Regions from separate parts of the Bittarella massiliensis (ex Durand et al. 2017) genome, predicted to be linked through region 2. Evidence: predicted binding sites of a transcription regulator. Region 2 holds the regulator's gene; the other holds the start of a gene.
What was found. The regulator HrcA, encoded in region 2, represses chaperone genes, less so after heat shock. The targets are predictions, from matches to a motif close to TGTTAGCACTCNNNNNNNNNGAGTGCTAACA.
Positions count from the first base shown of each region.

Region 1 (3,410 bases), on a different contig from region 2:
GATGACCTCGCCGCCGGTGAGGATGGCGATGTCGCGGAGCATCTCCTTGCGGCGGTCGCCGAAGCCGGGGGCCTTGACGGCCACGCAGTTGAAGGTGCCGCGCAGCTTGTTGACCAGGATGGTGGTCAGGGCCTCGCCCTCGATGTCCTCGGCGATGATCAGCAGCTTTTTGCCTGCCTGAACGATCTGCTCCAGCAGGGGCAGCAGGTCCTGGATGCTGGAAATCTTCTTGTCGGTGATCAGGATGTAGGGGTCGTCGAGGACGGCCTCCATCTTGTCGGTGTCGGTGACCATGTAGGGGGAGATGTAGCCGCGGTCAAACTGCATGCCCTCGACCACTTCGGAGTAGGTCTCGGCAGTCTTGGACTCCTCGATGGTGATGACCCCGTCGGCGGAGACCTTCTCCATGGTCTCGGCAATCAGCTTGCCGACGGCCTCGTCCCCGGCGGAGACAGAGGCGACCCGGGCAATGTCCTGGGAGCCGTTGACCTCTTTGGCGTTGGTGACGATGAAGTCCACCGCGGCGTCGACGGCCTTCTGCATCCCCTTGCGGATGATCATGGGGTTGGCGCCGGCGGCCACGTTCTTCATCCCCTCGCGGACCAGGGCCTGGGCCAGGACGGTGGCGGTGGTGGTGCCGTCGCCGGCGGCGTCGTTGGTCTTGGTGGCGACCTCTTTCACCAGCTGCGCGCCCATGTTCTCAAAGGGGTCGTCCAGCTCGATTTCCTTGGCGATGGTCACGCCGTCGTTGGTGATGAGGGGGGAGCCGAACTTTTTGTCCAGCACCACGTTGCGGCCCTTGGGGCCCAGGGTGACCTTGACGGTGTCTGCCAGCTGATCGATGCCGGCCTGCAGGGACTGTCTGGCTTCCTCGCCGAATTTGATCTCTTTTGCCATGTTGCCTTACTCCTTTATCAGTTGTAGTGATGTGTAAGCGGTTGTCTGCGGGCGGTCTGGGCCAGTCTTACTCGACGATGGCCAGGATGTCGTTTTGCCGCAGCAGGGTGAATTCCTCGCCTTCCACCTTGACCTCGGTGCCGGCGTATTTGCTGGCGATCACCTTGTCGCCCACCTTCAGGGTCATGACGACCTCGTTGCCGTCCACCATGCCGCCGGGGCCCACGGCCACCACTTCGGCCACCTGGGGTTTCTCTTTCGCGGCGTCGGGGAGAATGATGCCGCTGGCGGTCTTCTCTTCCGCCTCGAGCAGTTTAATCAGAACGCGGTCAGCCAAGGGTTTGATGGTCATACTGAATTCCTCCTATATTATAGTTTGGTATAATTGGTTTGGCAGTCTATATACCTGAGTGCTAAATATCATTGTAATCACTTTCCCACAAAAATCAAGGGGTATTTCCGGAAAATCAGTTAAAGTCAAAAGAATTTACATTTTATACAAATTTAAAGGCCCACTTTTTCCCTCCATGTACATTTTTAGGCCGAATTTGCTCTTAAAAAGACATCTGCCTGCTTTTCTGTTTGGGGGGTTGAACCTCTCGCCATACCCGTCGAGCACATCAAATTGTCTTTTCGCCACAAAAAACAGCCCCGCGAGAGAAAAATTTTCTCCCGCGAGACTGTTTTAAAGCCGTTTTCTGCGACAGAGTGCGATTTTGCCTTCACCCATTCCGCGGCGCGCCGCCCGCCGCAGAGAGCATTGCCTTAAAAAAGGCTGCTTTTTGACCACTTTAAATGTCGGGGGTGATCCCCTTTCTGCGCAGGGCCGCCTTGCGCAGCAGGTCCACCGGCAGCACCAAGGTGGAGATGAGGAGCACCGTCACCAGCTCCCGCAGGGTGAGCCCCGCCACCCGGAAGAGGCTGCCGCCAAAGTAGATGAGCAGCAGCTGTACCCCCGCCACCGCCGCCATAATGAACACAAAGGCCCGATTGCCCCCCAGGTTGGCAAACAGGTTGACCCGTGGGGTGCGGGCGTTGAAGCTGTTGAGGATGCCGGTGAAGATGAAGAGGGCGAAGAAGGCGGTCATGAAGTACTGCTCCCCCAGTTCAATGCGGAAGAGGTGTTTGAAGAGATCCACCTTCAAAAAGGCCACGCAAAGGCCCACGGTGAACACCCCCATACAGACGATCTGGTGGACCATGGAGCGGGTGAGCACCGGTTCGTCCCGCCGCTTGGGGGACTCTTCCATGTACTCCTCCAGCGGGGGTTCGCCGGCGAAGGCCAGCCCGGCCAGGGTGTCCATGATGATGTTGATCCAGAGCATCTGCATCACCGTCACCGGGGTGTCGATGCCGATAAAGGGGCCGATGACCGAGATCCCCACGGCGCAGAGGTTCATGGTCAGCTGAAAGATGATGAATTTGCGGATGGACTTGAAGATGGTGCGCCCGTAGAGGATGGCCCGGGTGATGGACTGGAAGTTGTCGTCCAAAATCACGATGTCGCCGGCCTCTTTTGCCACCTCGGTGCCGCTGCCCATGGCAAAGCCCACATCGGCCTTTTTCAGGGCCGGGGCGTCGTTGATGCCGTCGCCGGTCATCCCCGCCACCAGCCCCAACTCCTGGGCGGCCTTGACCAGGCGGCTCTTGTCCTGGGGCAGGGCCCGGGCCACCACCCGGATGCCGGGCAGGGCGTCTTTGAGCTGGCTGTCGCTCATGGCGGCCAGCTCCCCGCTCTCGAGGATGGCGCCGGGGGCGGCCTCCCGCAGAAGGCCCACGTCCCGGGCGATGGCGGCGGCGGTGTCCCGGTTGTCGCCGGTGATCATCACCACCTGCACCCCCGCCGCCTGGGCCTGGCGCACCGCCTGCTTGGCCTGGGGGCGCACCTCGTCGCGGATGCCCACCAGCCCGATGAGGGTCAGGTCGGAAAAGCGGCCGCCGCCCTCCCCCACCGGGACGGCGCTCTGGCAGAGCACCAGCACCCGCACCGCCTGGGCGGTCAACTCTTTCCAGCGCAATTTGAGCAGCTTGAGGGAGTCCAGGGGCCGGGCCCGCCCCTCCCCGTCCACGTACTTGGTGCAGCTCTCCAGCAGTTTTTCCGGCGCGCCCTTGACGAAGGTGCGCCCGTCCTCCAACGTCACGGCAGCGTATTTGTTGGCCGAGTCAAAGGGCACCCGCCGGGCCACTTGCACCTCTCCCTTGGTGCTCTGGGGCAGGGCAAAGGCCAGCAGCGCCCGGTCGGTGGCGTTGCCCCCCAGCGGGCCCTGGGGGCTGATGACCGCCTGGTTGTTGTAGCGGCAGCAGTCCTCCACCTGCCGCCAGAGCCCCTTTTGGCTCCGCAGGGTGGCGGCGGTCTTGTACTCCCTGCCGTCCCCGGCCAGGAAGTGGGTCACCTCCAACCGGCCCCGGGTGAGGGTGCCGGTCTTGTCGGTGAAGAGGATGTTCAGACTGCCGGAGGTCTCGATCCCCACCAGCTTGCGCACCAGCACGTGGTCTTTGAGCATCCGCCGCAT
Region 1 covers NZ_WWVY01000009.1:159,698-163,107, reverse strand. Annotated here, with positions in the region: gene groL (chaperonin GroEL) at 1-897, opposite strand, end outside; gene GT748_RS11030 (co-chaperone GroES) at 965-1,249, opposite strand; gene GT748_RS11025 (calcium-translocating P-type ATPase, PMCA-type) at 1,689-3,410, opposite strand, start outside.
Region 1: GT748_RS11030 (co-chaperone GroES) is a predicted target of HrcA. The motif match lies at 1,286-1,316, and genes of this name have one in related genera.

Region 2 (3,410 bases):
TGGGCCAGCAGGGCGTACTGCTCCTCCTCGCTCATCCCGGGCAGCCGGTCCTTGATGTGCTCGTTTTTGTAGACCAAACCGCTGGTGTTGAAAAACCGCTTCAGGGGCAGGCCGCTGCGGGCGTGCCACTCGGCCAGTTCGGCCGCGGTGGGGGTCTCCTCCACGATGTGGCGGGTCTTGCAGGCCACGCCGTGCTCGTCGAGCCAGGCCTTGGCCTTTTGGCAGGTGGAACATTTGGGGTACCAGATCAGCAGTGCGTTCATTGACAAATTGCCTCCCATCCGCCCCGGCGACAGGCCGGGACGCCGTTTGTATTTGTATTTTTAATAAAAAGAGGTCGGTGCGCGGCGCTCCCCTTCCGGCGCGCCGCGGCAGCGGGGCAGATGCCGCTTTGCCGCAGGCAGAGGACCGAGGGCAGGGGAAGGGAACAGGGGCCGTCTGCGCCTGCCGGCCCGCTGCGGCATCGCGACCGCCCTGTGGCCGACAAGGCCACAGGCACGGCGGCATTTGGCCGTGGGGCAGAGGGCGTCCGCACACCGGCCGGGCCGCCCCGGCATCATGGCCGCCCTGCGGCTGCCATACCGCCGGCGCCGAGGGCGCGGTGGCACTTGGCCAGGGGGGAGGGGGCAGGGAGCAGACGGCATTTGCATTTCTGCCCGGCTATCCCCGGCAGCACAGCCGCCTTGTGGCCATTATACCACAGCGGCGGGCGAGGGGGGAGGGGGGATCACCGCTCCTCCCCCGTGAGTCCCAGGAGATAGTCGGCGCTGACGCCGTAGTAGCGGCAGAGGGCGATGACGTGGCGCACCGGCATCTCGTTGGCCCCCCGCTCATAGCGGGCGTACATGGTCTGCGAGGTGCCCAGTACGGCGGCGATCTCCGCCTGGGTCTTGTCGTGATCCTCCCGCAGATCCCGCAGCCGCTGCTGGTAGGGCACCATGGTGAGTCGTCCCCTCTCGTTTGGTGTTGAACTGGCAGCATTTTAGCATAGTAAAAATATTTACTATTGACTTTAGTACATATATTTACTAGAATGGGTAGAAAAGGCGGTGATATTCGTGAAAGAGGAGAGAAGGGACGAGAATTTGGCGGCCAAGATCGTGCGCAACTTCGCCTATCTCGACGCGGTCTGGAGCTTTCTCCTGGCCATTGCCGACGGGGCCAGCCTCTCATCGGGCGGCCCGCCGGTGCCCTTCACCGCCCGCTTCGCCGTCTTTTTGGACAGTTTCTGCGGCGCCCTGGTGGGGGTCTTCCTCCTCTATGCGGTGGCCGAAGGGGTGCAGATCCTGCACGACATCCGCCGCGCCCAGCACCCCATCTCCCCCGAAGACCGTCCCGGTGGGGACGGCCCGGGCAGGGGAGGCGCCTCCCCGCCTCTCTAACACTCCCCCGCCGCGCAGGCGGAGCGCACCCCTTGAGAGGGGGGCCCCAGTGGCCCCTCTTTTTTTGTGCAGAAATGCCCCCTTTAGAGGGGGCACCGGGAAAACTGTTGCCAATATGTAAATATTTATTTCAGTTCTTGACTTTTATTGACTTTGGGGGTAGACTGTATGTGTTGGCAGTCGAGAGGTTCGACTGCTAAACGCAAAAACGGCGCTGCTTCGGCATTTGTCCCCCCTAAACGGGTGCCGCAGCCGCCGGAAAGGGGGTGGGAAGATGTTGACGCCGAGACAGGGATTTGTGCTTCAGGCCATCTGCGACCTCTACTCCGAGACCGGGGAGCCGGTCTCCAGCGGGGCCATCGCCAAGCTGGCGGGCGACGCCTTTTCCAGCGCCACCATCCGCAGCGAGATGGCCCGGCTAGAGGCCCTCGGCTGTGTCAAACAGCCCCATACCTCTGCCGGGCGCATCCCCACCGCCCAGGGCTACCGCTACTACATCAATCACCTGATGCCGCGGCGGGAGCTGCCGGTGGAGAAACAGCGGGAGATCGCCCGCTTCCTCCGCCAGGGGGTCAGGGACCCGGACATCCTCCTGACCCGGGCCAGTTCCCTTCTGGCCTACATGACAAACTACGCCGTCCTCGCCACCTCCCCCCAGCTCTCCGACCTGTCGATGGAGAAGTTGGAGGTGGTGGCCCTCACCCCCCAAACGCTGGCGCTGGTGGCCCTCACCAACACCGGGTTGGTGCTCAACCAGGTCTGTCAGTTGGGGCTGCCGGCGGGGGAGCGGCAATTGGAGAAGCTCTCGGGCTTCTGTCGCAAAAACCTCCTCCACCGGCCGCTGCACGAGGTGGCGCTGCTGCGGGACGACTTCCTGCAGCGGGAACTGGGGGGCGACTACCTCTGTCTGGCCCCCGCAGTGCAGCTCATCTGCCGGATGTGCGCCGAGCTCTGCCGGGCCAAGGTGCACCTGGAAGGGCAGTCGAACCTCCTGCGCTACGCCGCGCCGGAGCACGGCTACAACGCCTTTCTCGATCTGCTCAAGGAGACCGACACCCTGCTGCGGGCCGCCCCCAAAGAGGGGGGGAACGTGGCGGTGCTGCTGGGCGACGACCTGGACCAAGAGCTGGCGGGCACCACCCTGGTGAGTACCGGCTACCTCTTCGGGGACGAGCACACCGGCGTGCTGGGGATCATCGGCCCCCGGCACCTGGACTACACCAGGATCATCCCCCACCTGGCCTATTTTACCGACCTGCTGGGCAGGATCTTGAATGGAACCGACGGGGACGGATGAGGGATCCCTCCCTCCCGACCCAATAACAATAGAGAGGAGCTTGCAGGTGGAACCGGAAAAGAAGACGGCCCAGACCGAAGCTGAACAGACCGCCCCGGCGGAGGAGAAAGCCCCCGCCACCCCTGAAAAAGAGGAGAAGGCGGCCGAGAAAAAGTCCAAAAAGCCCAAAAAGAACAAAGAGGTGGAGGCCCTGGAAGAACAGTTGGCCGGCTGCCGCCAGGAAAACAGCGACCTGAACGACCGGCTGCTGCGCCTGAGCGCCGAGTACGACAACTTCCGCAAGCGCTCCACCAAGGAGAAGGAGGGGATGTTCACCGACGGGGTGGCCTCCGCCCTCTCCCAGATGGTGGTGGTGCTGGACAATCTCGAGCGGGCGGTGGACGCCTGCCAGGAGGACAGCGACCTCAAGACCGGGGTGGAGATGACCCTCAAACAGTTCCGCGAGGTGCTGGAAAAGATGGGTGTCTCGGAAATCAACCCGGTGGGCGAATCCTTTGACGCCCAGCTGCACAACGCGGTGATGCACGTGGAGGACGAGACCCTGGGCGAGAGCCAGGTGGTGGAGGTCTTCCAAAAGGGCTATCTGCTGGGGGAGCGGGTCATCCGCTACGCCATGGTCAAGGTGGCCAACTAGACAAAATATCCCGGGGCGGGCAGCCGCCCCTCACAACCATACAGAACAAATCGACGGATCGAAATAGGAGGAAACGACAATGGGAAAAATCATCGGC
Region 2 covers NZ_WWVY01000015.1:29,089-32,498, reverse strand. Annotated here, with positions in the region: gene GT748_RS13170 (arsenate reductase family protein) at 1-263, opposite strand, end outside; gene GT748_RS13165 (helix-turn-helix domain-containing protein) at 728-940, opposite strand; gene GT748_RS13160 (hypothetical protein) at 1,059-1,382, shown strand; gene hrcA (heat-inducible transcriptional repressor HrcA) at 1,657-2,679, shown strand; gene grpE (nucleotide exchange factor GrpE) at 2,657-3,313, shown strand; gene dnaK (molecular chaperone DnaK) at 3,393-3,410, shown strand, end outside.